Regions from separate parts of the Erwinia sp. INIA01 genome, predicted to be linked through region 1. Evidence: predicted binding sites of a transcription regulator. Region 1 holds the regulator's gene; each other region holds the start of a gene.
The links. Region 1 encodes CRP, which controls carbon source genes, mostly activating them, when cyclic AMP is high. Its sites were predicted from a motif close to ATGTGANNNNNNTCACAT; they were not measured.
Positions count from the first base shown of each region.

Region 1 (7,713 bases):
ATGGGTTTTCGCCACCGTACGCTGCCGCTGGAAGGCGTGCAGTTCCACCCGGAAAGTATCCTAAGCGAGCAGGGGCATCAGCTGCTGGAAAATTTCCTGCGCTACTGAGTTAGTGTTTGCCTTTTTTTGATTTTTTATGCATATTTCATGACTATATTTTCACATTAATGCAAAGATTAAACGGCGAGGTGGTTGATGGCAGCGGAAAAATTAGCGGTAACGCGGGCAACATTCGATGAAGTGATTTTGCCTGTTTATGCACCAGCGCAGTTCGTTCCGGTAAAAGGAAAAGGGAGCCGCATCTGGGATCAGGAAGGGAAAGAGTACGTCGATTTCTCCGGTGGTATTGCGGTAACGGCGCTCGGTCACTGCCATCCGGCACTGGTTGAAGCGCTGAAAACCCAGGGTGAAACCCTGTGGCATACCAGCAATGTCTTCACCAACGAACCTGCCCTGCGCCTGGCCAGCAAGCTGATTGCTGCTACCTTCGCCGAGCGCGTGTTCTTTGCTAACTCCGGTGCAGAAGCCAACGAAGCGGCATTCAAGCTGGCGCGCTATTACGCTACCCAGCGCCACAGCCCGTTTAAAAGCAAGATCATCGCTTTCCATAACGCCTTCCATGGCCGTACGCTGTTTACCGTTTCCGTCGGTGGACAGCCGAAGTACTCCGACGGCTTTGGGCCGAAGCCTGCCGACATCGTCCATGTGCCGTTTAACGACCTGGCGGCGGTCAAAGCGGTTATCGACGATCACACCTGCGCCATCGTGGTGGAGCCGATCCAGGGCGAAGGCGGCGTAACGCCTGCGACTCAGGAATTTATGCAGGGGCTTCGTCAGCTGTGTGATGAGCATAATGCGCTGCTGGTACTGGATGAAGTACAGAGTGGAATGGGCCGCAGCGGCAAGCTGTTTGCCTATGAACATTACGGCGTGAAGCCGGATATCGTCACCACGGCGAAAGCGCTGGGCGGCGGCTTCCCGGTGAGTGCGATGCTGACCACCAACGAGATCGCATCGGTGATGGCCCCTGGCGTACACGGCACCACCTACGGCGGTAACCCGCTGGCCTGTGCGGTAGCGGAAGCGGCGCTGGATATTATCAATACCCCAGAGGTGCTGGACGGCGTGGCGCAGCGGCGTCAGCTGTTTGTTGATGCCCTGCAGGCGCTGGATGCCAAACTGGATCTGTTCAGCGAAATCCGTGGAATGGGGCTGCTGATCGGTGCCGCGCTGAAACCGCAGCATGCCGGTAAAGCGCGCGACATCCTGAATGCCGCAGCGGCTGAAGGGGTGATGGTGTTGGTAGCCGGTACGGACGTGATGCGCTTTGCACCATCGCTGGTTATCGATCCTGCGGATATTACCGAAGGGATGAAGCGCTTTGCGGCAGCGGTAGAAAAAGTTTTAGGCTAGGGCGACTTGCGTAAACGCCGGGACAGCCAGCGGCCCTGATGCGGGCGCTGGCTCCAGGTCAGTGACGAGATAGTGTGCATGGTGCTGAGGTGGCCGAGAATACGCTTCACGTGCCGTTCCAGGATGGTCACCGGCCCCTGATGAAAATCTTCCGGCGCTTCCAGTACGTTGCTGTCTGAGCTGGGTCCATCATATTCCAGGCGCTGCTGGCAGCGTTGCAGTGCGATTTCGCACGACTGCAAATAGCGCTGTGCCAGTGATTCCGTGAGCATGGTGTGCTCGCGCGCCAGAATCGTCATGGCATTAATGTGTTCGACAATAAACTGGCTGTGGGTCACCCACAGCTGCATATCCTTCAGATAGCTGGCATTAAAGTTTGGTTCCTGCATCGCCTGATGCAGTGAGTTAAACAGCGCGTTGTGGGCCTGATTGACCCGCATCCTCTGCCAGGCCAGTTTTGCCGGTTCCTGTTCCTGTCCCAGCAAAAGCTGCAGTGCTTCCTGATAGGCTTCCAGCGCATCGTGGGCATTCTGCCTTAACAGCCCGCTCTGCCACTGCGGCCACAGCCAGATCATCCCACCAAAGGCAATCAGACAGCCAATTAGCGTATCCATCAGGCGCGGTATCAGCAGCTGCACACCGTTGAGCGACAGCAGTTGCAGCGTGAATACTGTGGTAATGGTAAAGCCGATCGTGGCCCAGCCATAGAATTTACGGATAAACAGATTACCGATTAGCGTCAGGGCCAGCATAACCAGCAGCATCACCGATTCCGGTGCGTGCAGGCGCAGCATAACGGCGGCAATGACCAGTCCGGCCAGGGTTCCCATTGCCCGGTGCTGAATGCGAACCCGAGTGGCACCGTAACCATTGAGGCTGACGAACATGACCGTCATCAGTATCCAGTAGGGCTTGGGCAGATTAAAAAACAGCGCCAGCGAGCTGGCAAAGGCAAGCATCACTCCATAGCGTGCGGCGCTGCGCAGGCCCGGAGATTTCAACGACAGGTAGCTCTTCAGCGCCGGGATCAGCGGTAACCGGCGCTGACGATCCGCCATCAGATCGCGTCGATACAGCGGCCGCTGGGTGCGGAGCACACGGGCGATGCGGCTGAAATGGTAATAGCAGAAATTCCCCACCGGATTTTCTTTATTCTGCCGGGAGATTTTCTCCAGTGCCTGCAATGGTTTATCCATGGTGAAACGTTCAGGATAGCGATGATAGAGAATGTCATCGGCCAGCACTCGCAGCCGGGCAGCAATGGTTTGTGCATTCCAGCGGATCACCGCTTCGGCGTGGCTCTGTTCCACCAGCTTTTGCACTTCTTCCGGCTGATGCAGGCTGACGGAAATGTGTTCCTGTAGATCCAGTGCCACCTGAAAGGCCCGCGTTAGCCGCTGATAGTGGTTATCCTGGCTGGCGGCCAGCATATACATCTGCTGATAGCAGGTATTAATTAAATCCACCGCTTTCTGCTGGCGTGCCAGCAGCGGCGGGAGGGCCGTCTGCGGGTCGGTCAGCCGGGTCAGCAGCGTATATTTCGCCTCGCAGTAGTCGGCCAGCTCGCGATACAGCAGGCTAAGCGTTTCACGCATCGGCTGCTCTTTCCACAGGCGGAACCACAGCCAGTTAAACAGCCCGTACCAGATGGTACCGAGAATATAGAGCAGCGGCGGTTGCCAGAGGGGAACTCTTCCGGCAAGGCTGAGGGTAAAAATGGCGGCAATGAGCGAGGCGGGCAGCAGACGGCCATGCAGTGGACTGATTTCCGCAGTGACGCCCAGCATCAGTGCCATCACCAGCATGATGATCGGCAGCGGTACGCCCTGTTCCCCGGCATACAGGATCATAAAGCTACAGAAGGCAAACAGGCTGCCGCCGATAATCAGGCGCTTGAAAAAACGTTTATGGGGAGTATCAAGACCGGCGTTGTTACAGCAGGCGGGAACCAATGAGAAGAGTAAACCCTGTCGAAGATCGCCTAACAGCCAGCCAACGGCTATCGGCAAGCACAGCACCAGCGTTTGCCGCAGTGCATAGTTCACTTCAGGGTGATAGATGATTCTCCGCCACATGCCCAATACCACAGAAAAAAAGGCGCGACCAGAGTGTCGCGCCACAGATCCACAACCGCTTAGCGCGTACCGTAAACCACGATAGTTTTACCGTGCGCGGAAATCAGGTTTTGATCTTCCAGCATTTTCAAAATACGCCCCACGGTTTCACGAGAACAGCCAACGATCTGGCCGATCTCCTGGCGGGTGATCTTGATCTGCATGCCATCCGGGTGGGTCATGGCATCCGGCTGTTTGGCCAGATTAAGCAGGGTTTGTGCAATACGACCGGTTACGTCAAGGAAGGCGAGGTTACCCACCTTCTCAGAAGTGACCTGCAGACGGCGTGCCATCTGCGAAGAAAGACGCATCAGAATGTCAGGGTTAACCTGAATCAACTGGCGGAATTTTTTATAGGAGATTTCAGCTACTTCACAGGCACTTTTAGCGCGCACCCACGCGCTTCGCTCCTGGCCCTCTTCGAAAAGGCCCAGTTCGCCAATAAAGTCGCCCTGATTGAGGTAGGAAAGAATCATTTCTTTGCCTTCTTCATCCTTGATCAGCACCGCTACTGCGCCTTTGACGATGTAGTAGAGGGTTTCTGCCTTTTCACCCTGATGGATCAAGGTGCTTTTGGATGGATATTTGTGAATATGGCAATGTGACAGGAACCATTCGAGGGTTGGGTCTGTTTGCGGTTTGCCGAGAACCATTCGCTGTTATCCTCTTATTGTAATCGTGCCTAAATATACCCTTTTATCACTCAGGTTGCAGAAATGTTAACTGCTTTTTGAAATATTTCGGGTACACAGGGAAGGAGTTCCCTGTCAGGCGCTTCCCATAGGAAAATCAAACGGGCCATACCGTTAAGAGTCTGGCTCATCCTGTTGTCCCGTTTTCACCATGCATTGCAATGCCAGAATAATAATACAGCACCGTTTGTAGCACAGCTTGACCTGGCTGTCTTGTGTTGTGTCATGTTGTCTCGCTTCAGCATAGTGAGAAAAGGAGCGGCTGTCGTTTTTATTGTCTGGAGAGGGATCTGTAAGCCTGCTGTACGAGGGCCGTTTTGGCACGGTTCGCCACAGATCTTGCACTGATTTGTGTTTTTATCACCCTATTCACCCTACCCATGAAATGCGTTTTCTGCGGCTGTTGGCCCGGTCATTGACCGGGTGAACACGAGTGACGGATGGGGTGACTGGCTTCACTGCCCGGTAGTCGGCTCTGGCTGCTTTTTCACCGTTACAGGAGTAACTATGAAATCTCAAACCGCGTCACTGATTAAAGATATCACCCCACGAGTACTGCAATGGCGTCGACATATTCATGAGCATGCCGAGCTCTCTTTTCATGAGCAAAAAACTGCGGATTACGTCGCCAGCGAGCTTCAGCAATGGGGTGCATTAACCCTTAGCCGTCCCTCACCTAACAGCGTGCTGGCGGAGCTAAAAGGGGCGCGCCCCGGCCCATGCATAGCGCTACGTGCTGATATGGATGCGCTGCCGATCCATGAGCTGAACCAGGAGCCTTTTACCTCGCGTAATGCGGGCGTCATGCATGCCTGTGGTCACGATGCGCATACGGCCATGCTGATGGGAGCGGCCTGGGTACTGTGCCAGCTGCAACAACAGATTGCCGGAACCGTGAGATTTATTTTTCAGCATGCGGAAGAGGTGCCGCCGGGTGGGGCACAGGAACTGGTTTCTCTGGGTGTGCTTAATGGGGTTTCGATGATTTTTGGTCTGCACGTGATGCCGGCTTTTCCTACCGGTACCGTCAGTTTCACCGAAGGTGTTTTTAGCGCGGCCAGTGATAATTTCGATCTGATTCTGCAGGGGAAAGGCTCGCATGCTGCTCTGCCGCATACGGCGTGCGATCCCGTGGTGTTAGGTGCCGGGGTTGTTCAGGAGCTGCAGCAAATCATTTCACGCAGGCTTGACCCTAACGAGGGTGCCGTGCTCAGTATTGCCAGTTTTCTGGCCGACGGGGGCTACAACGTTATTCCGGATGTGGCACATCTCAGAGGCACCCTGCGCACGCTGAGTGAAAATACGCGCACTGAAATCCCAAAAATGATGGAACAGATGCTCGGCGGCATGACGGCGGCGGTTGGGGCCAGCTACAAGCTGGAATGGACAAAGGGTTACACGCTGGGCTTCAACCACCCGGATGCCTGTCGTTTCGCCGCAAAAAATGTGGTGGATACGCTGGGCGCCGACGCGTTGAAAATAATGCCGCATCCCATGTTTGGCTGTGAAGATTTTTCAGCCTACCAGCAGGTTATCCCCGGATGCTTCTTGTTTATCGGTTCGGGCAACGAGGAAAAAGGCACCTGCTGGAGCTTGCATAATCCGCACTTCCGCCTTGATGAAGATGTTCTGCCAATTGGCGTGCAGCTGCACATTGGTTTTATCCATCAGCAGCTTATGTCATCGTCGCGATGACCATCCGATTAGCTGATTTTTTTCCCTTCGATCAGTCGCTTAACCAGTGGGCCCATAATCAGTTCCATCGCCAGGCCCATTTTTCCGCCCGGCACCACCAGGGTTTTAATATGGGAGATAAATGAGCCCTGAATCATGGTAAGCAGATAGGGAAAATCGATATCTTCCAGCCCCTGGAAGTGAATAACCACAAAACTCTCGTCCAGTGACGGGATGCCACGGGCGGCGAAGGGGTTGGAGGTATCTACGGTCGGAACGCGCTGGAAGTTCAGGTGGGTGCGGGAAAACTGTGGCGTGATGTAGTTGATGTAATCTTCCATTGAACGCACCACCGAATCCATCACCGCTTCGCGCGAATGGCCGCGCTCGCTGGTATCGCGCACCAGTTTCTGTATCCACTCAAGGTTGACGATAGGCACTACGCCAACCAGCAGATCGACGTTTTCCGCCACGTTATTCTGCGGGGTGAGTACGCCGCCGTGCAGACCCTCATAGAACAGCACGTCGGTGGGTTCAGGCAGCGGCTGCCATGGGGTAAAGGTCCCGGGCACCTGATTCCAGGGCACCGCCTCATCGTAGGTATGCAGGTATTTGCGTGATTTGCCTTTACCCGTGCGCCCATACTCAATAAAGGTTTGCTCCAGCAGTCCGAAGTCGTTGGCTTCCGGGCCAAAGTAGCTGATGTGTTTACCCAGATCGCGCGCTTTACGGATGGCCATATCCATCTCCGGGCGGGTGAAGCGATGGAAGCTGTCTCCCTCGACCTCCGCTGCCCTCAGGTTAAGCTGCTGGAATATTTTCCGGAAGGCAACGCTGGTGGTGGTCGTTCCTGCACCGCTGGAGCCGGTGACGGCGATAACCGGGTGTTTGGCTGACATGGTAAACAACTCCCTGAGAGATAGGCGGACGGATCATTCCTAACATGTTTATCGGTGCAAAGTCATCCTCGCCGCGTGGCGACCGGGAAAATTATCCTCAGCCGTTAAACTGCCCGCGAGGCATGATGTTGACGGTTTCATGCAGCTCTGACCACACCAGCACCGCGTCTCCGCTGGCCAGCTGGCGGCGAACGTCTTTCACTTTTTGTTCCAGCGATCGTTCCTGCTCACCGTAGTCGGTTCCCTCGCGCAGAACAAAGGATTCAATCAGGTTATCAAGCGTTTCAGAGTCGAGATCTTTCCAGGGAATAATCATCAGGGTTCCAGCCAGGTTGAAAGCCATTGCGGTATACGCTGTTCCAGCCACATTTGCGGCTGGCGTAGCGTTCCGCCTACAAAACCAACGTGTCCACCGTAGCGGGTCAGCTGATACTCAATATTGTGCGGCAGCAGGGCCGGATCGGGGATCACCTCAGCGGTCATAAAGGGATCGTCCAGTGCATGAATGATCAACAGCGGTTTGCTGATGCCGGGCAGCAGCGGTAGTCCGCTACAGCGGCGATAGTAGTCGGTCGCGTCGGCAAAGCCGTGGGCTCTGGCGGTAATCGCATCATCAAAGGCGCGAAGCTTTTTCAGTGCTCGCAGCTGTGGCAGCTCTATGGGCAGCGTGCCGGGCCAGGCCATCAGCTTGCGCGTGGCGTTCTGCTTGAGCAGATTGAGCAGATAGCGCTGGTAGATACGGGAAAACCCCTGCTCCAGCCGCTGGCTACAGGGTTCCAGCATCAGCGGAGCGGAAACGACTACGCCTGCATCCAGCAGGCAGTTATCGCCCTGTTGCCCCATCAGGCAGGCCAGCATATTACCGCCGAGGGAGACGCCGACAGCGGCGGTCGGCACCTGGCCCCACTCATCGCGCAGCCA
Region 1 is NZ_JAPDNC010000003.1:536,309-544,021, forward strand. It holds gene OMR58_RS07905 (aminodeoxychorismate synthase component II) at 1-108, shown strand, start outside; gene argD (bifunctional acetylornithine/succinyldiaminopimelate transaminase) at 196-1,413, shown strand; gene OMR58_RS07915 (YccS/YhfK family putative transporter) at 1,410-3,488, opposite strand; gene crp (cAMP-activated global transcriptional regulator CRP) at 3,548-4,180, opposite strand; gene OMR58_RS07925 (amidohydrolase) at 4,727-5,914, shown strand; gene OMR58_RS07930 (phosphoribulokinase) at 5,923-6,792, opposite strand; gene OMR58_RS07935 (YheU family protein) at 6,890-7,108, opposite strand; gene OMR58_RS07940 (hydrolase) at 7,108-7,713, opposite strand, start outside.

Region 2 (7,713 bases), on a different contig from region 1:
TTTCGGCGTGGGGCTGGCGGCGGGACCGGTGGTGGCAGGAATGTTGATGCAGGCGGCGGGCTGGCACAGCGTTTTCCTCTGCTGTGCCCTGTTTGGTGCGGTGGCATTACTTTTTGGCACCCGCTATCTGGCCGAGTCACGCAACCCCGACCCGCAGCCGCTGGACTGGGCCGGTATCATCACCTTCAGCACCGCGCTGACGCTGTTTACCTGGGGATTATTGCAAATGGCCGACGGCGGCAGTACGCCGCTCACCCGCATTCTGCTGCTGGCTTCCCTGCTGACGGGTGCGCTGTTTGTCTTTATTGAGCGGCGCACGGCCTTCCCGATGCTCGACCTCAGCCTGTTCCGCTACGGCCGCTTCGTTGGTGTACAACTGTTGCCGGTCGCGACCTGCTACTGTTTCGTGGTACTGCTGGTGCTGCTGCCGCTACGATTTATGGGATTTTACGGCTATGACGCTTTAACCACGGGTTTGCTGATGTTAGCCATCTCGCTGCCAATGCTGATTATTCCCTCGATCGCGGTCAGTCTGACCCGCCGCTACCATCCCGGCACGGTCAGCGCGGGTGGTCTGCAGCTGGCCGCTGCGGGTATCGGGCTGCTGAGTGTGGTAACGCCGCAAAGCTCGCTGCTGTTAACCCTGCTGGCGATGTTACTGATCGGAACAGGTAGCGGGCTGCCGTGGGGGCTGATGGACAACCTGTCGGTCAGCGTGGTGCCGCCGCAGCGTGCGGGTATGGCGACCGGAATTTTCAGTACGGTGCGCGTAGCCGGGGAAGGCGTGGCGTTGGCAAGCGTCAGCAGTCTGTTTACCTTTTTGCTGGCCCGCCTGGCAAATCTTCACCACGCCTCTGCCGAATCGCTACCGACATTGAGTGCCGGATCGGCCATCGACTCCGCACTGTTACCGATGGCGGAGCACGCCTTCGCACAGCTGCTTTGGGTACTTTTGGTTGTTACCGTGATCTGTGCCATCGCGATCTGGCTGTGCCTGGTTCCCCGGGGTAAGCAGATTAATTAAGCGGATAGTGATGCCGGACAGTTTTTTTTAGCAATTTGGCATAACCCCCCCTTTTGAGGACCATTTATTAATGCTACTTTGCTCGAATTGACTTAATCGGAATATTCTTATATGGCGCTAGACGTCGCAACCCTGTTTATCTGCGAGCTGTACGTACTGCTGTTTCTTATCGTCATCACCGCCTTTGCCTGGAGCGGCGCACAGTACGATAAAGTGTTGGGATTTAACTGTATCTCGCTGATTGTCAGTGTTATTGCCGTCTGGTTAAGCAGCCTTCGTAGCGAAGGCCTGCTGTTCTGGTCAGTGGCGGTGGGCAATATCTGCGTGCTGCTGGCCTATGGTCTGTTACTCAGCGCCTTTCGCGCCTTTCGAGGCGCGCGGTGCGGCTACGACTGGACGCTGGGCATGGTGCTCTGGGGCGTGCTGTGCCTGTTCCCGTGGTTCTGGAACTCAATGCACAACCGGATTCTGGTTTCCTGCCTGATGTGTATTATCTACACCGCAGCGATGATCCGCGAACTGCACCGCGCGCGTGCCATGCTACCGGTGACCTTCTGGCCCGCCCGACTTCTGCTGTGGATACATCTTCTGTTTAGCGTTTTGCGGGCGCTACTGGACGGCGGCATACCCAGCCCGCTCTACGGGGCGATTGGCGGTTCGACCTTCTCGGTTTATGTCATCCTGGAATCAATACTGATTGTGATCGGCATGAGTTTTACCCTGATGGCGATGGTTAACGAACGCACACTGATCAAGTACAAACAGGCTTCGCTGCTCGATCCGCTGACCGGCGTCTGGAATCGCCGTGCGCTGTTTGAAAAAGCCGACCAGCTGGCAAACCCTGCCAGCGCCGCCCGCGAGATCACCGTGATGTTGTTCGATCTCGACCACTTTAAAAGCATCAACGACCGCTATGGTCACTATCATGGCGATCAGGTGCTGATCGATTTTTGCCACAAAGTGGTCACTGAGCTACCCGCGGACAGCTTTTTTGCCCGGCTTGGGGGCGAGGAATTTGCTGCCATTGTTTTATGCGATGAAAAAGTGGGTATGGAAACGGCAGAGCGGATTCGTCAGATAATAGAAGCTTCGAGACCGCAGCAGGTGCACTACAGCGTCAGCATTGGCGTTGCCAGCAGCTCTTATGGACCCCTGCTCGTGGATTCACTGATTGCTGCGGCGGATGATGCGCTGTATCAGGCCAAAGCAGCCGGACGTAATCAGATAAAGGTGTATCATCCGGACGAACAGCGGTTACAAACCCTGCCGGTAGCCGGTTAAACAATTGACGGACGAGCTTCGCTGTCTCAAGCTGATGGCTTTAACTACGCCTGAACAAGACATAATGCCCGCGAAGGCGGGCATTAATGAAGGTCAGCAAAGCTAGATGATTTAACCCTATTGTCCACTGCGGGACTTAATTAGTGCTGGCGATTACCCTGACGGCAGCGTTTATCGCCGCAGTGACGCACCCAGTAGTAGCGGTCGGCAATTTTTTCCCGTCCGCTAACGCGGGCACCAACCAACCACAGCAGCGCACCGATGAAGATACTGAAAATCGCCCCATGCACCATAAACTGCGGTAACTGCAGCTGCGGCATCTGATTAAGAACCGAGTAACCTACCCCGAAAATCATCACCACTAAACCCAGCACCATCAGGGCGTTGCCCATTACATGTGTATGTTTACGTTTCATTACGCACCTCCAGACGGTTTAACAGGGCAAATTCCATTGCCAGATGTCCATAGTGTAGGAAATCGTCTGGGCTCTCGTTGCGGGCGTGATCACATTTATTGCTAAATCTTTGACAGTTCTTTACATCTAATCGACTGAATTTGTATAGAAAATGTATTATCACGCTGACTAACTATCTGCCATTCGCAGAGAGCGTCCGGTGGCCTTTGAGTTATCCCTTCCGCTTCAGTAAACTACCTGCCTTAATTCGTACGCTTCAGGAAAATACACCGTGAGCAGCATCAAACTGATTGTTGGCCTTGCCAATCCCGGCGCTGAATACGCCGCTACGCGCCATAATGCCGGCGCCTGGTATGTTGATTTGCTGGCTGAACGTCACAATCAGTCGCTAAAGGAAGAAAGTAAATTTTATGGCTACACCGCGCGATTGAATATCGGCGGTGAAGATGTGCGCCTGCTGGTGCCGACCACCTTTATGAACCTCAGCGGTAAAGCCGTGGCGGCGATGGCGACGTTTTATCGCATCGCGCCGGAAGAGATTCTGGTCGCGCACGACGAGCTGGACCTGCCGCCGGGCGTGGCAAAATTCAAACAGGGCGGCGGCCACGGCGGGCACAACGGCCTGAAAGATATCATCAGCAAGCTGGGTAATAACCTGAACTTCCACCGCCTGCGCATCGGCATCGGCCATCCTGGCGATCGTAATAAAGTGGTGGGATTCGTGCTGGGTAAACCGATGGCCTCTGAACAGCCGCTGATTGATAACGCCATTGACGAAGCGGCGCGCTGCACCGAAGTGTGGCTGAAGGAAGATAAGCTGAAGGCAATGAACCGCCTGCACAGCTATAAAGCGGGTTGATAGCAGCAGGCCCGGATTCGGGCCTGCTTGCGACGCTCTACGTCAGGCGTCGTTGCTGGCGACCTTATAATCGGGGTCGTCCAGTTCATGCGTACAGTATGGCCCCGCCTTTTTCAGCAGGCTGATGCAGTCCTCGCTGAGATGGCGCAGGCGAAGGGTTTTTCCTGCTTCCAGATAGCGCGCGGTCAGCTTATCAATCGCCTCCACGCCGCTGGAATCCATCACCCGGGTACGCGCAAAATCAATCACCACCCGATCCGGGTCCTGCTGCGGATCGAACAGCTCCTGGAAACTGGTTGTCGAACCAAAGAACAGCGGCCCCTCCAGACGATAGGTTTTCTGCCCTTCTTCACTCTCCTGCGCGACGATAGTGATGCGCGCATGCTGCCAGGCAAAGACCAGCGCGGAGATAATCACCCCGCAAATCACCGCCATCGCCAGATCGGTAAAGATCGTCACCAGCGTCACGGCAATCATTATCACCGCATCCGCTTTCGGCATCCGCTTCAGGCGCTTGATTGAACTCCACTCAAAGGTATTGATGCACACCACAAACATAATCCCGGCCAGTGCCGCCACCGGCAGCAGCGCGATGTACTGCGACAGGCTGACAACAAACAGAATCAGCAGTACGGCACCGACCAGGTTTGAGATGCGCCCGCGGCCGCCGGAGGTGAAGTTAATAATCGACTGGCCGATCATCGCGCAGCCCGCAAAACTGCCGAAGAAGCCGCACAGCGTATTGCCGATGCCCTGTGCCACGCACTCCTGATTACCCGCGCCTTTTTTGCTGCCCATTTCATCCAGCACCGCCAGCGTCAGCAGCGACTCGATCAGTCCGACCAGCGCAATCACCACCGAATACGGCAGCACGATTTTCAGCGTTTCCCAGCTCACCGGCACCTGCGGCAGGTGGAACATCGGCAGCGTGCCGGAGATATCCGCCAGATCGCCAACGCGTTTGGTATCCAGCCCAAAGCCAATGGCGATCGCGCTAATCACGAGCAGCGCCGCCAGCGAACCGGGAATAATTTTGGTCACTTTCGGGAACAGCCAGACAATCAGCATCGCCAGCGCGACCAGCGCGTACATCATCGGCCCCTGCCCTTTAATCATCGGGAACTGCGCCAGCATAATGACAATCGCCAGACCGTTAACAAAGCCATAAATCGCCGGCTGCGGCACCAGACGGATAAACTTGCCCAGCTTGAGCACGCCAATCGCCAACTGAATCAGCCCGGCGAGGATGCTGGCCACCAGCACATACTCGTAGCCGTGCTGGGTAATCAGGCTAATCAGTACCACCACGATCGACCCGGCCGCACCGGAGATCATTCCCGGCTTGCCACCGAAGAAGGCGGTGATAATGCCGAGGATAAAGGCGGTATGCAGGCCGATAGTCGGCGACAGCCCGGCCAGCAGGGAAAAGGCAGTCGCTTCCGGGATCAGCGCCACCGAGACGACAGCACCGGCCAGCACGTCATTTTTGACGTCTCTCGCCCTGAAATTGCTCAGGTTAAACATGTTATTTCCAGTTATTTTTTACAGACAGAAGTTCTGCACCGCGCGATTCAGGCTATCAGCGGGTACAGCGGACTCGTTCATGCGACGAGTGAAGGCAACGGATCCGTTGCGCAGAAGGGAGCATTCTCAGGGTGGCGTAAGCAGGAAGCAATGCATCTGCGCGGTTCTCCGATAAGGGTAAAGATATGTCAGTATGGGAAATTGTGAAGGCGATCTCAAGTTAAACCTGCCCGGGGCGCGACAAATCAACGCCATCGCAGCCGGTTTTACGTGTATAATGCGCGGAAACTTTTAAGACACTGTCTGTGACAACATTGAGGTATTTAACAATACCTTGATTATCAAGCTATTAAGGTGATTCAAACATGGGATTCAAATGCGGTATTGTGGGCCTGCCAAACGTCGGGAAATCCACCCTGTTCAATGCGTTAACCAAAGCGGGCATCGAAGCAGCTAACTTCCCGTTCTGCACCATTGAGCCGAATACCGGCGTAGTGCCAATGCCTGACTCACGTCTGGATCAGCTGGCCGAAATCGTTAAGCCGCAGCGCATTCTGCCAACCACCATGGAATTCGTGGATATCGCGGGCCTGGTTAAAGGCGCATCTAAAGGTGAAGGCCTGGGCAACCAGTTCCTGACCAACATCCGTGAAACCGAAGCGATTGGCCACGTGGTGCGCTGCTTTGAGAACGACAACATTATTCACGTGAATAACAAGGTCGATCCGGCGGACGATATCGAAACCATCAACACCGAGCTGGCGCTTTCCGACCTTGATACCTGCGAACGTGCCCTGCAGCGCGTGCAGAAGAAAGCCAAAGGCGGCGATAAAGACGCGAAAGCCGAACAGGCCGCGCTGGAAAAATGCCTGCCGCAGCTGGAAAAAGCTGGCATGCTGCGCGCGCTGGACCTGAGCGAAGAAGACAAAGCGGCCATCCGCTACCTGAGCTTCCTGACTCTGAAGCCAACCATGTACATCGCGAACGTCAACGAAGACGGCTTCGAGAACAACCCGTACCTGGATAAAGTGCGCGAAATCGCCGCCGCTGAAGGTTCCGTTGTGGTTCCAGTGTGCGCTGCCGTTGAGTCTGATATTGCCGAGCTGGAAGACGGCGACCGCGAAGAGTTTATGGCCGAGCTGGGTATTGAAGAGCCGGGCCTGAACCGCGTGATCCGCGCTGGTTATGCCCTGCTGAACCTGCAAACCTACTTCACCGCTGGCGTGAAGGAAGTGCGTGCCTGGACTATCCCTGTTGGTGCGACCGCGCCACAGGCCGCCGGTAAAATCCACACCGACTTCGAAAAAGGCTTTATCCGCGCGCAGACCATCGGTTTTGACGACTACATCGCCTGCAAGGGTGAACAGGGTGCGAAAGAAGCCGGTAAGATGCGTTCAGAAGGTAAAGACTACATCGTGAAAGATGGCGATGTGATGAACTTCCTGTTTAACGTGTAACCGGATTCTGTTGTCTCATGCGCTCTCGAAGCATCGCATGAAGACTGACAAACCCTATAAAATCCACGCAACGGCGTGGATTTTTTATTGATGCCATTAAATTACCGAGTTTCTGCGTGACGCAACGCCTGTCAAAAACCTGACACCGCAGCAAACATCCCGCTAACTCAAGCATTCGCCGCTCTTTGAACCGCAAAATACTGCGCCGGCGTGCTGCCCATCGTTTTTCTGAACATGGTGATAAACGCGTTAACCGACTCATAGCCCAGATTAGCCGCCACGTTTTGTACCGATACGCCGCTTGCCAGCTCCCGGAGCGCAATGATCAGATGCAGCTGCTGGCGCCACCGCCCGAAGGTCAGGCCGGTTTCACGCAGCATCAAACGGGCTAATGAACGCTCGCTGATTGCCAGCCGCTTTGCCCAGACTTTAAACGTGCTCCGGTCTTCCGGCTGGCTGACCAGCGCATCGGCCATGGCGCGAATTTTAGGGTGCGTCGAAACCGGCAGGCTTAATTTCTGCTGTGGCATGGTTACGAGTTCGTCGAGCGTCACTCTGGTCAGTCTGCCAGCATGACTCTCCGCCGCGTAATCAACGTCCTCATTCGTTAAACGCTCAACTAACTCTTTAATCAGCGGTGAAATCGCCAGCGTGCAGCATTTCTCCGGCAGATCGGCAGCGCCAGGTTCAATAAATAAGTAGTTGAGATGGGCATTCCAGGTAGCTTTGGCACTATGCGGGATGCCTCCTGGAATCCACATTGCGCAATCCGGCGGCACTATCCAGATATCATTTTCGGCACGGCAAATCACCGCGCCATACAGGGCGATGATCAACTGCCCTTTACGGTGCGTGTGAACCGGCACTTCTGCTGCGTAGTCCACGAAGTCGATTTGGCGTGCGACGGCCGGGACGGGCGTGCTGTCGGGATCGAACAGAGTATGGGCAAGTCTGGATGGCATAGCGTTGGCAACATTTAGGTATTTTTTGACAGAATAGAGTATTTAAGGACATGTGCAAACCGTGAATAATCCCGGGCATGAGCAAAATAAACCTTCATTACAGACATTCTCTGCACGCGATAAGTCGCTGGCCGTGGCGCATCACCTCTCCCACGCTGCTTGGCGATGCCCATGCCCTGCTCTATTCCGT
Region 2 is NZ_JAPDNC010000005.1:64,079-71,791, forward strand. It holds gene OMR58_RS10470 (MFS transporter) at 1-1,024, shown strand, start outside; gene OMR58_RS10475 (GGDEF domain-containing protein) at 1,136-2,305, shown strand; gene ychH (stress-induced protein YchH) at 2,446-2,721, opposite strand; gene pth (aminoacyl-tRNA hydrolase) at 2,993-3,580, shown strand; gene OMR58_RS10490 (SulP family inorganic anion transporter) at 3,623-5,104, opposite strand; gene ychF (redox-regulated ATPase YchF) at 5,470-6,561, shown strand; gene OMR58_RS10500 (AraC family transcriptional regulator) at 6,729-7,523, opposite strand; gene OMR58_RS10505 (FUSC family protein) at 7,601-7,713, shown strand, end outside.
Region 2: a site for CRP is predicted at 2,799-2,816, ahead of pth (aminoacyl-tRNA hydrolase). Genes of this name have one in related genera too.

Region 3 (7,713 bases), on a different contig from region 1:
TTGATTTTCATGGATAAACCGGGAAAAAGGAAAAAAATGCCCGCGGAACACAGCAGGCATCAGCTGTGCCTGAAAAAATCAGGCCACAGATTTATTAACGGTTAGAAATGTACAGAGTCACTTCTAAGCCCAGACGCATATCGATGAAAGTAGGTTTAGACCACATATTCATATCCTCTAAATATCGCTAAAAAACACCCCACCGGACGCGCCAGGTGAAAGGCATGTTGTCAAATTACAAGAACTTGGCGGCGCAAATGTTGCGCCTATGCTAAATCGATATCAACCCTTAATTCTTTGTGGGTTACCAAATTTTGTACTATTTGGTTCAAAAACCACGATTTATTTTTGCCAGGTTTGCCGTAAAACCCGCAGCCAGTTCGCGTGGCCGAGCTTGTTAATCAGTTCGTCACCATAGCCCGCATCCTTCAGCGCACTCACCAGTCTCGGCAGGCCGGTGACGTCGCCAATCTCATCCGGTACGTTAATCCCGTCAAAGTCCGATCCGAACGCCACGCGGTCTTCCCCCAACTTTTCCAGCAGGTAATCAAGGTGTTGCACCATCACGCTGAGCGGCGTATTGCCGTCACGTTTACCGTCGCTGCGCAGGAACGAGGTGCCGAAGTTCAGCCCGACCAGCCCGTCGCTTTCTTTAATCGCCGCCAGCTGGCTATCCGTCAGGTTGCGCGGCTGCGGGCACAGCGCATGAACGTTAGAATGGCTGGCCACCAGCGGTGCGTCGCTAAGCTCGGCGGTCTGCCAGAAGGTTTTCTCATTCATATGCGACAGGTCGATCATCAGCCTGTGTTGGTTACAGGCACGGATCAGCCGCTTACCGGCCTCGGTCATCCCTTCCCCGGTATCCGGTGAACCGGGAAACGTACCGTTAATGCCGAAACCGAAACGGTTGGGGATATTCCAGAACGGCCCGATGCTGCGCAGCCCGGCGGCGGCCCAGCCTTCCAGCTGGCTCAGATCCTCATCCAGCCCTTCGGCACCTTCAATGTGCAGCACCATCGCCAGCACGCCCTGCGCCATGCACTGCTCAATATCGCTGACGCTGCGGCAGATGCGCGCCTGTCCTGCCGACTGCTGCGCAATCTGCTGGAAGATGGCGATCTGCTGCTCGGTGATCGCCAGCGGATCGTGCCGCAGCGCCTCCTGCTCGGCATCGCGCTTGAAGAATTTAGCCACGTGCTCCGCAGGAGGCACAAACACGGCAAACAGCCCCCCGGCAAAGCCAACCTGCCGCATGCGGTTCAGGTCGAGATGGCCGCCAAGGCGCTGCTGAAGAAAGGCCTCGGCCGGGCGTTCAGGATGATGCAGCCACAGGTGCAGCAGCACATCATTATGGCCGTCAAAAACCGGTTGCGGGATATCGCTCATTTGCAGTGCCTTTATTACGCGGGAAAATCAAAGCATAACGCAGTTTTCGCCGTTGTCAGAACCGGCGATCACATGGTTTCGCCCATAAAGATTTGATAGCTGAGGTCCACCGAGTCAGCGGTAAAGCTGTCATCGCTGATTTTTTTCAGCAGCAATTCGGCGGCGGTGTAGCCGATCGCATAGCGTGGGGTGATCACGCTCGCCATCGTCGGGTACATTTCCCGGCTGATATCCAGCCCGTGAAAACCGGCAATCGCAATGCGGCCCGGCACCGCAATCCCCTGCCGCTGGCAGTAGAGCAGCGCACCGAGTGCCAGGTCATCATTGGTGCAGAATACCGCATCCAGATCGGGGTACTGCTCCAGCGCGGTGGTGAGCATCGCCGCGCCCAGCTTCTGCGAGGAAATGGCTTTCGGGTTAATCCTCCGCCCTTCTCCGCCCCGCTCACTCATCGCCTGGCAATAGCCGCGATAGCGAAACTCATCGCGACGGTCATCCTGTGAGCCAAAATAGATAATACTTTTCCGCCCCTGATCGAGCAGCGTGCGCGTCATATCGTAGCCAGCGCTGTAGTTGTTAAAGCCGACCTGCATATCCAGACACGCGCCCTGGGTATCCATCACCTCCACAATCGGGATTTTCGCCGAGCGCAGATACTTCACCGCCCGCAGGGTGTGGTCCTTTTCGCTAAGCAGGATGCCGTCGATATTGTAGGACAGCAGATTGATGATCTGTTCCTCTTCCACCTGCTTATCGTAGTTGTAGTTGGCGATCAGCGTCTGATAGCGCCCCTCTTTGGTCGCCGCTTCAATACCGCTGAGCAGGTCGGCGAATATCTGGTTTTTAAACGACGGGATCAGCACGCCCAGCGTGTAGCTCTTCGCGTTGAGCAGCATCTCCGGCGCGCGGTTGGGAATGTAGTTAATCTCTTCAATGATCTGGGCAATTTTCGCCCGGGTTTCCGGCGCAACGCGTTCTGGCGTCCGCAGATAGCGGCTTACCGTCATCCGGGTTACGCCAGCCAGCGTGGCGATGTCCTGTAACGATATGCGGTGCGATCTCATAAGCTTCCATGGAATCAAATAAAAGTAAAAAGGGCCAGGCAAGCCTGGCCCTTACGGGACGACGACGGAAGTAACCGGCCGTCTGACAGATTAGTGAATAATGGCGTTCAGAATCAAGACGCCCGCCAGGCCGAGGAAGGAAATCAGCGTTTCCATCACCGTCCAGGTCTTCAGCGTTTCAATCACGCTGAGGTTGAAGTAGCCCTTGAACAGCCAGAAGCCAGGGTCGTTAACGTGTGACGCGATCACGCTACCGGAACCCACCGCCAGCACCATCAGCGCCGGGTCGGCGTGGGTGATAGCAATAATTGGCGTGACGATACCGGCGGTGGTGATCGCCGCGACGGTCGCAGAACCCAGCGCGATACGCAGCATGGCTGCCACGGTCCAGCACATCAGCAGCGGAGACAGCGACGAGCCTTTCATCATATTCGCGATGTAGTCACCCACGCCGCTGTCCACCAGCACCTGCTTAAAGGCACCGCCACCGGCGATAATGAACACGATCATCGCAATCGCGCCGATGGAGGAGCTGCACATCTCCATCACGTCGTCCATCTTACGGCCGTTACGCAGGCCCAGGGTGAACACCGCAATCACTACCGAGATAAACAGCGCCACCGCCGGGTTACCGACAAATTCAAAGAACTGGCGCAGCACGTTTTCTTTCGGCGTGGTCAGCTCAAATACCGCCGCCACCGCCATCAGGATCACCGGAATAATCGCCGCGAAAATACTGGTCCAGAAGCCCGGCATTTCATGGTCTTCAAACACTTTCGGGTTATACAGCCCTTCCGGCGGTGATTTTTCAAAGTTTTTCAGGAATTTCGAGAACACCGGCCCGGCGATAATCACCGTCGGGATAGTGATGATCATGCCGTACAGCAGTGTAGTACCGAGGTTAGCACCAAAGATAATGGCGATAGCGGTCGGGCCCGGGTGCGGCGGCAGGAAGCAGTGGGTCACCGACAGCGCGGCCACCATCGGCACGCCGACGTACAGCAGCGGCAGGCGTGCGGCGGCCACCACGGTAAACACCAGCGGCAGCAGCAGCACGAAGCCGATTTCATAGAACATCGCCAGGCCAACTACCAGACCGGTGACCATCAGCGCCCACTGCACGCGCTGTTTACCGAAGGCGGCAATCAGCGTGGTCGCCACGCGCTGCGCGGCCCCGGTGTCGGACACCAGCTTGCCGAGCATGGCACCGAAGCCGAGGATTAGCGCCAGCCCACCGAGCGTGCCGCCAACCCCTTTCTGGATCGAAGCGATAACCGCCAGCGGCGTCATCCCTTCGGCCACGCCGACTACGGCAGAGACAAAAATCAGAGCGATGAAGCCGTTGACCTTAAATACGATCATCAGCACCAGAAGCAGAATGACCCCAAAGGCTATTATTGTAATGGGCATAGAAATTCCTGTGTTTTAAAAGGTCCGGTGTCTTAAGGTGTAGCCGCTTACACTGCTACGCGCATCCCGCCGTCGACAAAAAGCAGGTGCCCGTTCACAAAATCAGAGGCTTTTGAAGCAAGGAACACCGCAGCACCGATCAGCTCTTCCGGGTTGCCCCAGCGCGCGGCCGGTGTGCGTTTACACAACCATGAGGTGAAGGCTTCATCATCCGCCAGCGCCTGGGTCATTTCGGTTTTAAAGTAGCCCGGCGCAATGCCGTTTACCTGAATGTTGTAGCGCGCCAGCTCAACGCACATGCCGCGCGTCAGCATGGTCACCGCGCCTTTTGACGCAGCGTATGGGGTGATGGTGTCGCGGCCCAGCTCGCTCTGCATCGAGCCGATATTGATGATTTTACCCTGCTTGCGGGTCACCATCTGGCGTGCCACCGCCTGAGAAACCAGGAATACCGCAGTCTGGTTAACGGCGATAACGTCGTTCCAGTCCTGCTCCGGGAATTCCAGGAACGGGCGACGGCGCTGAATACCGGCGTTGTTCACCAGCACGTCGATCGGCCCGATCTCGCTCTCAATTTTTTCCACTGCCGCATTCACTGCCGCTGACTGAGTCACGTCAAACGCTACAGCGTGTGCCTTAAAGCCCTGCTGCTGCAGCGCAGCGGCGGCTTTATCCGCACCTTCCTGCGTGGTGGCGTTGATGATCACTTCGGCACCGGCCTCGGCCAGCCCTTTCGCCATCAGAAAACCAATACCGCGGCCGGAACCGGTGATCAGTACACGTTTGTTAGCGAGTGAGAAAAGCGTTGTCATGATTTGTCCTTAAAAAGTCAGCTGCACTTTGGCGGCTTTTTGTTTATCACCGGCAAATACCAGTGCAGCATCGATATTCTGATAGTCATATTCACCGCTGAACAGCGGCAGCGGGTTCACCGTACCGTTGCCCAGCCACTCCACCGCCGTATTGAACTCGGTGGTAAAGCGGAAGGAACCGACCAGTTTTATTTCTTTGGCGATCAGCATCATGATCGGGAAGCCCGGCACGTCGCCGCCCATACCTACCTGCACCAGCGTGCCTTTTGCACGGGTCACTTCCAGGCAGCGGGTCAGAGAAGAAGGATGACCGGAGGCTTCAAACGACACGTCGAAGTAGCCTTTCTCCGCCAGATAAGGGGTGAAGTCGCCGTTGGCCGCGTGAATGGTGTCGGTTGCACCCATCGCCACTGCCATCGCCAGCGAGCGCTCGCTGATATCGGCACAGACCACTTCCGCCGCGCCCTTGGCTTTAGCCGCCGCCGCGATCAGGCAGCCGATAGGACCCACGCCGGAGATAAAGACTTTTTTGCCCTGAAGATCGCCGCCCTGATTGGCCGCGTGGATGCACACCGCCAGCGGTTCGGCAAACACCATCACCTTCTCATCGGCCTGGTTGTCGAAAGGAATACACTGGCTGCTGTCGACCACCTTGTACTGAGTGAAGCCGCCGTCAACGTGTGGGAAGTACATCGCGCTGCCGAAGAAACGCATGCCGGTACACTGGTTCTCTTCCTGCGCTTCGCAGTACTTGCAGTGGCCGCAGGGCTTGGACGGGTTCACCGCCACTTTTTGATTCTCTTTCAGCGCCGGGTTATCACTTTTCACCACGTAGCCAATCACTTCATGACCGAGGATCATCGGCATTTTCACCGCAAAGTTGCCGACTTTGCCGTGCTGATAGTAGTGCAGATCGGAACCGCAAATGCCGCCGCGCGTGATGCGCACCAGCGTGCCTTCGCCCTGGTAATCCACCTGCTGGCTGACAACCTCGACCTGCTCTTTACCGTTGATCATGCAGGACTGCGTGGTAGTACTCATGAGAAACCTCTAATACGTATTCATTGAGGCGCCTATGAGAACGATTTTACAGATGCAAAACTGTGAACAAGATCACTAAAAATCATGTTACTAAACTCATGTTACGCATAACGTGACGCTGCTACCCTTTCGGAGAAACCTTAATCAGTGGCATACATCACAAAGCCAATAACTGTACTTTCGTCGCGGTCATATGATCGCTACAGTTAACTCATCCGACCACTTCCGGGATTTACGATGAGCGTGTCACTGTTCTCTCCGCTGGACCTGGGTTTTACCCAGCTCAAAAACCGTTTTCTGATGGGTTCCATGCATACCGGGCTGGAAGAGCATCCGCAGGGTGCCGAACGGCTGGCGGCGTTTTACGCCGAGCGCGCGCGGGCCGGAGTGGCGCTGATTGTCACCGGCGGCATCGCCCCCACGCCGGAGGGCGTGGTCAGCCCCGGTGCTTCGGTGCTGAACGATGAGTCGCAGCTGGCACACCACCGCCGGGTCACCGACGCCGTGCATCAGGCCGGTGGGAAAATTGCCATGCAGATCCTGCACACCGGCCGCTATAGCTATCAGCCCGGCCTGGTTGCCCCTTCGGCGATTCAGGCTCCCATCAATCCCTTTACCCCACGTGCGCTCAGCCACGAAGAGATCCTGGCGCTGATCGCCGCCTATGCCCGCTGCGCGCGTCTGGCACAGCAGGCCGGTTACGACGGCGTAGAGATCATGGCGTCCGAAGGCTATCTGATTAACCAGTTTCTGGTGACCCACACCAATCAGCGTGACGATGAATGGGGTGGCGATGACGTGCGCCGCCGCCGCTTTGCGCTGGATATTCTGCGCGCGGTACGGGCGGCGGTAGGCGACGAATTCATTATTATTTTCCGCCTGTCGATGCTGGACCTGGTGGACCAGGGCGGCACGCTGGAGCAAACCATCACTCTGGCGAAAGAGGTGGAACAGGCCGGTGCCACGCTGATCAATACCGGTATTGGCTGGCACGAGGCGCGTATTCCGACCATTGCCACCGCCGTGCCGCGTGCCGCTTTCGCCTGGGTGACGCAGGCGCTGAAGCAGCATCTGCGCATCCCGCTGATCACCACCAATCGCATCAATCACCCGGATGTGGCGCAGGCGGTGCTGGATGACGGCTGTGCCGATATGGTGTCGATGGCGCGGCCGTTCCTGGCCGATGCCGAATTTGTGCTGAAGGCGCAGCAGGGGCGCAGCGATGAGATCAACACCTGCATCGGCTGTAATCAGGCCTGTCTGGATCAGATTTTTGTCGGCAAGCTCACCTCCTGCCTGGTCAATCCCCGCGCCTGCCACGAAACCACTCTGCCGCTGATCCCCGCAGCCGTGCGGAAAAACCTCGCGGTGGTCGGTGCCGGGCCAGCCGGTCTGGCGTTCGCGGTGAATGCCGCCGCGCGCGGGCATCAGGTGACGCTGTTTGACGCGCTGCCCGAAGTGGGCGGGCAGTTCAATATCGCCCGGCAGATCCCGGGGAAGGCGGAGTTCAGCGAAACCCTGCGCTATTTCCGCCGCCAGCTGGATATCCACGGCGTGACCCTGCGGCTCAATCAGTACGTCAGCGCCGCTCAACTGGCCGACTTTGATGAAGTGGTACTGGCTACCGGCATTGAGCCACGAACACCGGCCATCCCGGGTATCGATCATCCTTCGGTTCTCAGCTATCTGGACGTGATCCGCGATAAAAAACCGGTCGGCCTGCGGGTGGCGATTATCGGCGCGGGCGGCATCGGTTTTGATACCGCAGAATATCTGGTGCAGCCTGAAACCGCCGCGCCGCAGGATATCGCCGACTTCTGCGAAGAATGGGGCATCGACCGCACGCTGACCCGGCCCGGAGGCCTGACGCGCCCGGTCGCGCCTCACAGCGCCCGCCAGGTCTGGCTGCTTCAGCGCAAACCCGGTAAGCCCGGTGCAGGGCTGGCGAAAACCACCGGCTGGATACATCGTGCCAGCCTGCAAATGCACGGCGTGCAGAT
Region 3 is NZ_JAPDNC010000002.1:388,294-396,006, reverse strand. It holds gene pqqB (pyrroloquinoline quinone biosynthesis protein PqqB) at 1-11, opposite strand, end outside; gene pqqA (pyrroloquinoline quinone precursor peptide PqqA) at 95-166, opposite strand; gene OMR58_RS03715 (dipeptidase) at 343-1,386, opposite strand; gene idnR (DNA-binding transcriptional regulator IdnR) at 1,455-2,450, opposite strand; gene OMR58_RS03705 (gluconate:H+ symporter) at 2,541-3,860, opposite strand; gene idnO (gluconate 5-dehydrogenase) at 3,908-4,672, opposite strand; gene idnD (L-idonate 5-dehydrogenase) at 4,682-5,713, opposite strand; gene OMR58_RS03690 (NADPH-dependent 2,4-dienoyl-CoA reductase) at 5,951-7,713, shown strand, end outside.
Region 3: a site for CRP is predicted at 5,774-5,791, ahead of idnD (L-idonate 5-dehydrogenase). Genes of this name have one in related genera too.

Region 4 (7,713 bases), on a different contig from region 1:
CGCTAAAAGGCGGGCAGGTGGATAACGCCACGCTGATCTTCGCCGGTGACCCGCATCAGTTCCCGTTTAAACATAACGAAGGCATGTTTGAGGTGGCGGTACCGCTGCGAAAAGCCACCTACGAATTCGAACCCGGCTGGCCGCTGCTGGAAAACCTGGCTATCGATCTCGATTTTGTGAATAACGGCCTGTGGATGAAGGCTGAAGAAACAAAGCTGGGTGAGGTGCAGGGGCGTAACATCTCGGCGGTCATTCCTGATTATCTGGAAGAGAAACTGCTGATTGACGGTGAAATTAGCGGCGGCGGTGACCAGGTTCGCGACTATTTCAACGATTCGCCGTTGAAGTCATCGCTGGGTGCTGCGCTTGATGAACTACAGGTTGGCGGCAATGTGAGTGGTAACTTACATATTGATATCCCGCTGGATGGCAGGCAGGTCCGCGCGACCGGTGACGTTAACTTTAAAAACAACTCTCTGCATATCAAACCGCTGGAAACCACGTTTGAGCAGCTTTCCGGGCGACTCACCTATGATAACGGCGATTTGAAAAGCGACCAGATGCATGCCCGCTGGTTCGGTCAGCCGCTGGCGGTCAGTTTTAGTACGCTGGAAGGTGAGAAAGATTATCAGATTGGTGTAGATCTGCAGGCAGACTGGCAGCCCGGTGAGGTCAATGTTATACCGGCAGCGGTAAGGTCGCAGCTGGCGGGGAATCTGCCATGGCAGGGTAAAGTTCAAATCACGCTACCGCACGGCGGCGGTGCAAATTATCAGGTTGATATCGACAGCGATCTGAAAAATGTAAGTAGTCACTTACCTGCACCGTTGGATCTCAGTAAGCCTGCAAATACGCCAGTCAAACTGACAGCGAAAGGTAATCTTAATAGCTTCGATCTCAGTGGCTCGGTCGGCAGTCGTCATCGTTTTAACAGCCGCTGGCTGCTGGGCAAACAGCTGCGCATCGATCGTGGCATCTGGGAGAATGATGCGAAACGCACGCCGCCGCTGCCGGAGACTCAGGGTATGGTGCTGAATCTGCCGCCGCTTGATGGTAGCGCGTGGATGGGGCTTATGGCCGCTGCCGGTTCTGAGAACGAAAAGGCGGGCAGCAGCACGTTACCGGGCGATATCCGGCTGCATACGCCCGCTCTGACGCTGGCGGGGCAGCGATGGCAGGATCTCAACGTCACGCTAAGCCAGGATGTTGCTGGCGACACGACGGTCGCGGCGAAGGGGAAAGAAGTGGAGGGGACGCTGATGATGAAGCGCTCGGCCCCCTGGATCGCTCAGCTCAAATATCTCTATTACAACCCGCAGTGGCAGACCTCGGGCGGCGGTGCTCCGCTGCCGGCCGATGCTTCCAGCATCGACTTCAGCCGCTGGCCAGCACTGAATCTGAACTGCGCCGAGTGCTGGCTGCGCGGGCAAAAATTTGGCCGCATGCAGGCTTCTCTGACGCCGACGGGCGACACGCTGAAGCTGGAGAACGGGCTGATTGACAGCGGTAATGCACGCCTGACGGTTAACGGTGAGTGGGTAAATCGTCCTGATGGTCAGCGCACCTCATTGAAAGGTGTCCTGAGCGGCAAAAAAATCAACGAGGCGACCAACTGGTTCGGCATTAGCAGCCCGTTGCGCGATGCGCCGTTTAACGTCGACTACGATCTGCACTGGCGTTCTGCGCCGTGGCAGCCTTCGGAAGAAACGTTGAGCGGGGTGCTGAAATCGCACCTTGGCGCGGGGCAGATTACCGACGTCTCAACCGGGCGTGCCGGTCAGCTGCTGCGGCTGGTCAGCTTCGATGCGCTGATCCGCAAGCTGCGTTTTGATTTCAGCGACACCTTTGGTCAGGGCTTCTGGTTTGATTCGATCAACGGCACCGCGTGGATAGAAAATGGCGTGATGCACACGGATAACCTGCTGGTGGATGGGCTGGAAGCGGACATTGCCATGAAGGGTAAAATGGATCTCGTAAGACGGCAGATTGATATGGAAGCAGTGGTCGCGCCGGAGATTTCTACGACGGTCGGGGTTGGTGTGGCCTTTGCCGTTAACCCGGTTGTGGGTGCTGCCGTGTTTGCCGCCAGCAAGGTGCTGGGGCCGCTGTGGAATAAAATTTCAGTACTGCGCTATCACATCACCGGGCCAATTGATAAGCCTGAAATCAATGAGGTACTGCGCAAGCCGCGAGAAAACGACGATAAGTGAATTTGACGTGGCTATGGAATTGCCTCACGCTGTAAACATAGCGAACCTAAATGAATATTGAGGGCCAGTCGCATCTGGCTCATCCATACTGAGTGAGAATTCATGAGTCTGAATTTGGTGAGTGAGCAGCTACTGGCTGCCAATAATATTAGTCATAACGATCTGTTTGCCATTCTCGGCCAGCTCTCCGAGCGTAAGCTGGATTACGCCGATCTCTATTTCCAGTCCAGCTATCATGAATCCTGGGTGCTGGAAGACCGCATCATTAAAGATGGCTCCTACAATATCGATCAGGGTGTGGGCGTGCGCGCGGTAAGCGGCGAGAAAACCGGTTTTGCCTATGCCGATCAGATCACCTTGAATGCGCTGCACCAGAGCGCAACGGCGGCCAGAAGCATCGTGCGTGAACAGGGCAACGGTCAGTCGCACACCTTAGGTGCGGTGCTGCATCGCCCGCTGTATCCGGCTCTCGATCCGCTGCAAAGCCTGACCCGCGAAGAAAAAATTGCCCTGCTGCACCGTGTTGACAGTGCCGCGCGTGCTGCAGATAAGCGCGTTCAGGAAGTTTCTGCCAGCCTGACCGGCGTCTACGAACTGGTGCTGGTGGCGGCCACGGATGGAACGCTAGCGGCGGATGTCCGTCCGCTGGTTCGTCTGTCCGTCAGCGTACAGGTTGAGGATAACGGCAAGCGCGAGCGTGGTTCCAGCGGCGGCGGTGGTCGTCATGGTTATGAGTTCTTCCTTGCGAATGAAGACGGTGAAGTTCGTGCCGACGCCTGGGCGCGTGAGGCGGTCCGTATGGCGCTGGTGAATCTGAACGCCGTAGCGGCCCCGGCAGGCTCCGTACCTGTGGTACTGGGCGCAGGCTGGCCGGGCGTGCTGCTGCATGAAGCGGTGGGTCACGGCCTGGAAGGCGACTTCAACCGTCGTGGTACTTCGGTATTCAGCGGTCAGATGGGGGAGCTGGTGGCTTCTGAACTCTGTACCGTAGTGGATGACGGCACCATTGAAGGGCTACGTGGTTCGCTGGCCGTTGATGATGAAGGTGTTCCGGGACAGTACAACGTACTGATTGAAAACGGTATTCTGAAAGGCTACATGCAGGATAAGCTCAATGCGCGTCTGATGGGCGTTAAGCCAACCGGTAACGGCCGCCGTGAGTCCTACGCGCACCTGCCGATGCCACGGATGACCAACACCTATATGCTGGCCGGTAAATCGACGCCGTCAGACATTATTGCCAGCGTTGAATATGGCCTGTACGCGCCGAACTTCGGCGGTGGTCAGGTGGATATCACCTCCGGTAAGTTTGTGTTCTCAACCTCAGAAGCCTATCTGATTGAGAACGGCAAAGTGACTAAACCGGTGAAGGGGGCAACCCTGATCGGTTCCGGCATTGAGGCGATGCAGCAGATTTCGATGGTCGGTAACGATCTGGCGCTGGATAAAGGCGTTGGCGTCTGCGGTAAAGAAGGGCAAAGTCTGCCGGTCGGCGTCGGCCAGCCAACGCTGAAGCTGGATAAAATCACGGTAGGCGGCACGGCGTAATTCAACGCTGGTTTTCTCGCAACGTTCAGTTATTTAAATCGGGCGATCGCACAGGCGGCCGCCCGATTTTTTATTTCCCCGCTACACCTTTCGGAATTCCCGGTAGATTTCATCGACCTTATCGAAGTAACTGATAAGGTAGTTAATACATACCTGAACTTTGAGCGGCAGCTTGTCTTTTTGCGTATAGAGCGCATAGACCGGGCGCGGCATCGAATGATAGTGGGTAAACAGGATCTCAACCTCACCGGCGTTAATCTCTTCAATCACCCACATCAGCGGCACGTAGGCGATACCGGTCCCGGCTTTCAGCCAGCGAATTAACGTCTGAGCATCATTGGTGGCAAAACGCCCCTGCGGCGATAAGCGAACAGATTTACCTTCCGGTGAAGTCAGTTCAAAATCATTGTCAGTGCGCACGCTGTATTCAAGCCATGAAAAGTTACTGATATCCTCTGGATTTTCCGGCGTACCGTGCTGTGCCAGATAGCTTTTTGCTGCACAGACCACCATCGGCATCGATCCCAGGCGTTTGGAAAACAGACCGGAATCCTGAAGAGCACCCACACGCAGGACCAGATCCAGACCATCGGCGATCAGGTCAGGGGCCGGAATACCGGTGACCAGATTAATTGTCAGGCCGGGATATTCTTTCAGCATCTCCACCGTCATCGGGGCCAGCAGGTTTTGCGACATGGTGGAAGAGCTGCCGATGCGCAGCGTACCGATGGGCGTATTATTAAATGCCCACAGCTGTTCATGAACCTGCTGAACTTCAGACAGCATTCTCCGACAGCCCTGAAAATAGATCTTCCCTGCTTCGGTCAGCCCGATACTGCGCGTACTACGATTAAGCAATTTAACCTGCAGCTCATCTTCCAGCCGGGCGACAATCTGGCTGACCGCAGAAACGCTGAGCTGTAGCTGCTGTGCTGCGGCGGTGAACGAGCCCAGTTCCACCACTTTGGCGAAAACGGACATGCCTTTCAGTCTTTCCATTATTAACCCTGGCTTAAAAGTGATTTAGATCACATTTGGTAGATAACTTATAGTCAAGCGCGTTACTATAGCAGTGCCGGACTACCGTTCTGAAGTCCTACTCCCTATTTTAAAGCTCACTTTATAAGCTACTATTCTGTGAGTATCGGTTGTGATCCGGGCCCGACTTCGTGGCCATCATCAGCCTGAACTTTAAACTGCCCTGAAACAGGTGGGAGATCGTTATTGCGTCTTCGTATTCCGGCACTGTTTTTACAAGGATAAGAGATGAGTGTGCTTCCTGTTATCGTGGTTTTCGGGCTTTCTTTTCCGCCCATTTTCTTTGAAATCGTCGTGTCATTGATGCTGTTCTGGCTGGTTCGTCGCCTGCTTATGCCGACCGGACTCTATGACAGGGTCTGGCATCCAGCGCTGTTTAACACCGCGCTTTACTGCTGTCTGTTCTACCTTGTATCCCGCTTGTTCGTCTGAGGTCATCGTGAAAGCACTAATAAGAAAAATTTCCCGTTTCGCCATCACCCTGATTTTGGTGGCGATCGCGGTGGTTCTGATTTTCCGCGTTTGGGTGTTTTACACCGAATCCCCGTGGACCCGCGATGCAAAGTTTACCGCCGATGTGGTCGCGATTGCACCCGATGTGAGTGGCCTGATAACCGATGTGCGTGTGCGTGATAACCAGCTGGTTGAGAAAGGCCAGGTGCTGTTCGTGATTGACCAGCCGCGCTATCAAAAAGCGCTGGACGAGGCTAATGCCGACGTTGCCTACTACCAGGCCATTCTGGATGAGAAGCGTCGCGAAGCGTCTCGTCGCAACCGGCTGGGCGTTTCCGCCATGTCGCGTGAGGCTATCGATCAAGCCAACAATGATTACCAGACCACGGAGCATCAGCTGGCGAAATCCATCGCCACGCGCGATCTGGCGAAACTGGATCTGGAACGTACCGTAGTGAAGGCACCCTCGGCCGGGTGGATCACCAACCTGAACGTCTATGCCGGTGAGTTTATTACCCGGGGTTCCACGTCGGTGGCGCTGGTCAAACAGAATTCGTTCTATGTACTGGCCTTTATGGAAGAGACTAAGCTGGATGGTATTCGTCCTGGCTATCGTGTTGAGATCACGCCGCTTGGCAGCAACCAGGTCATTCTTGGCACCGTTGACAGCATGGCCGCCGGGGTGACGAACAGCAGCAGTACCGTTGACAGCAAAGGCATGGCGACCGTCGATTCGAATCTGGAGTGGGTACGTCTGGCACAACGTGTGCCTGTGCGTATTCGCCTGGACAAGCAGCCGGGTAACCTGTTCCCGTCAGGCACCACGGCGACCGTTGTGGTCACCGGTGCGCAGGATCGCCAGGAAAAAGACATCTCCCCGCTGATGAAACTGATGCATCGCCTGCGCGAGTTTGGCTAAGGTGGAGTAAATGATGCAGTGGTATCGTCTGCGATTTCCCATCAAGCTGACTTTTGCCATCATTCTGGCGCTGTTTGTGGGCTTTGAATTCAATCTTGAAACTCCGCGCTGGTCGGTGATGACCGCCGCGATTGTTGCCGGCGGTACGGCCTTTGCCGCCGGGGGCGATCCCTTCTCCGGGGCGTTGCGCTACCGCGGTATGCTGCGTATTGTCGGGACCTTTATCGGCTGTATCGCGGCACTGACCATCATGATTGCCACCATCCGCGCGCCGCTGCTGATGCTGCTGCTGTGCTGCCTGTGGGCCGGCGTGTGCGTGTGGCTGTCATCGCTGATCAAGCTTGAGAACTCCTATGCCTTAGGCCTGGCCGGTTATACCGCGTTGATTATCGTGGTCAGCGTTGATTCCAGCGGTTCGCTGCTGCTTGCGCCGCAGTTCGCCGTAGAGCGCTGTAGCGAAATCATTATTGGTATTGTTTGCGCCATTCTCGCCGATATGCTGTTTTCGCCACGATCCATCAAGCAGGATATCGACCGCGAGGCCGATGCACTTCTGCTGGAGCAGTATCGGCTGATGCAGCTTTGCGTTGCCCATGCCGACAAGGATGAAGTGGATAAAACCTGGGCTGGACTGGTTCGTCGAACCACCGCTCTGAAGGGAATGCGTTCGCTGTTGATGATGGAATCGGGCGGCTGGCCGAAGGTGGAGCGCCGAATGGCGGTGCTGAACACGCTTTCACTGACGCTGATTACCCAGGCCTGTGAAACGTTCCTGATCCAGAACTCCCGCCCGGAATATGTGCCGCCACAGTTTCTGCTGCTGTTTGAAAAGCCGGTTGAAAGCACGGCAGACATCCATAAGCGGATGAAAATCATGCGCCGGATTATCACCGTCAGCGGCAGCAAAAATACACCGGCAACGATTCGCAGCTGGGTCGCTGCGGCCAGCCGCTATTTGCTGTTGCTGAAGGGTATCCACACCAACAGCAGCATCAGCCGTATCGAAGAAGAGGTGCTGAATGCCGAGCCGGTCGTCAGAATGCGTTCGGCAGAATCCCGGCACGCTATTATCAACGGTGTTCGTACTTTCGTTGCCACGGCCGTGGGTTCTATATTCTGGCTGTGGACCGGCTGGGCCTCCGGCAGCGGGGCGATGATTATGCTGGCGGTCATTACCGCTCTGGCTATGCGTATGCCAAACCCGTTGATGATGGCCAAGGATTTCCTCTACGGGATGATTTTTGCCGTTCCGCTTGGTGCGCTGTATTACATGGTGATCATGCCCGCGACGCAGCAAAGTATGCTGCTGCTGTGTATTGCTCTTGGCGTGATGGCATTTGTGGCCGGTATCTTTATTCAGCGGCGTCAGATCGGCACGCTGGGCGCGCTGGTTGGCACAATTAACATTTTGACGCTGGATAACCCGATGACCTTCCACGTCAGTACTTTCCTTGACGGTGCGCTGGGGCAGGCCATTGGCTGTTTTGTGGCACTGTTGGTGATTCTGCTTATTCGCGACAGCTCTAAGGCGCGTATAGGTCGCAC
Region 4 is NZ_JAPDNC010000013.1:18,558-26,270, forward strand. It holds gene yhdP (AsmA2 domain-containing protein YhdP) at 1-2,210, shown strand, start outside; gene tldD (metalloprotease TldD) at 2,313-3,758, shown strand; gene aaeR (HTH-type transcriptional activator AaeR) at 3,840-4,757, opposite strand; gene aaeX (p-hydroxybenzoic acid efflux pump operon protein AaeX) at 5,025-5,228, shown strand; gene aaeA (p-hydroxybenzoic acid efflux pump subunit AaeA) at 5,236-6,168, shown strand; gene aaeB (p-hydroxybenzoic acid efflux pump subunit AaeB) at 6,182-7,713, shown strand, end outside.
Region 4: a site for CRP is predicted at 4,775-4,792, ahead of aaeR (HTH-type transcriptional activator AaeR). Genes of this name have one in related genera too.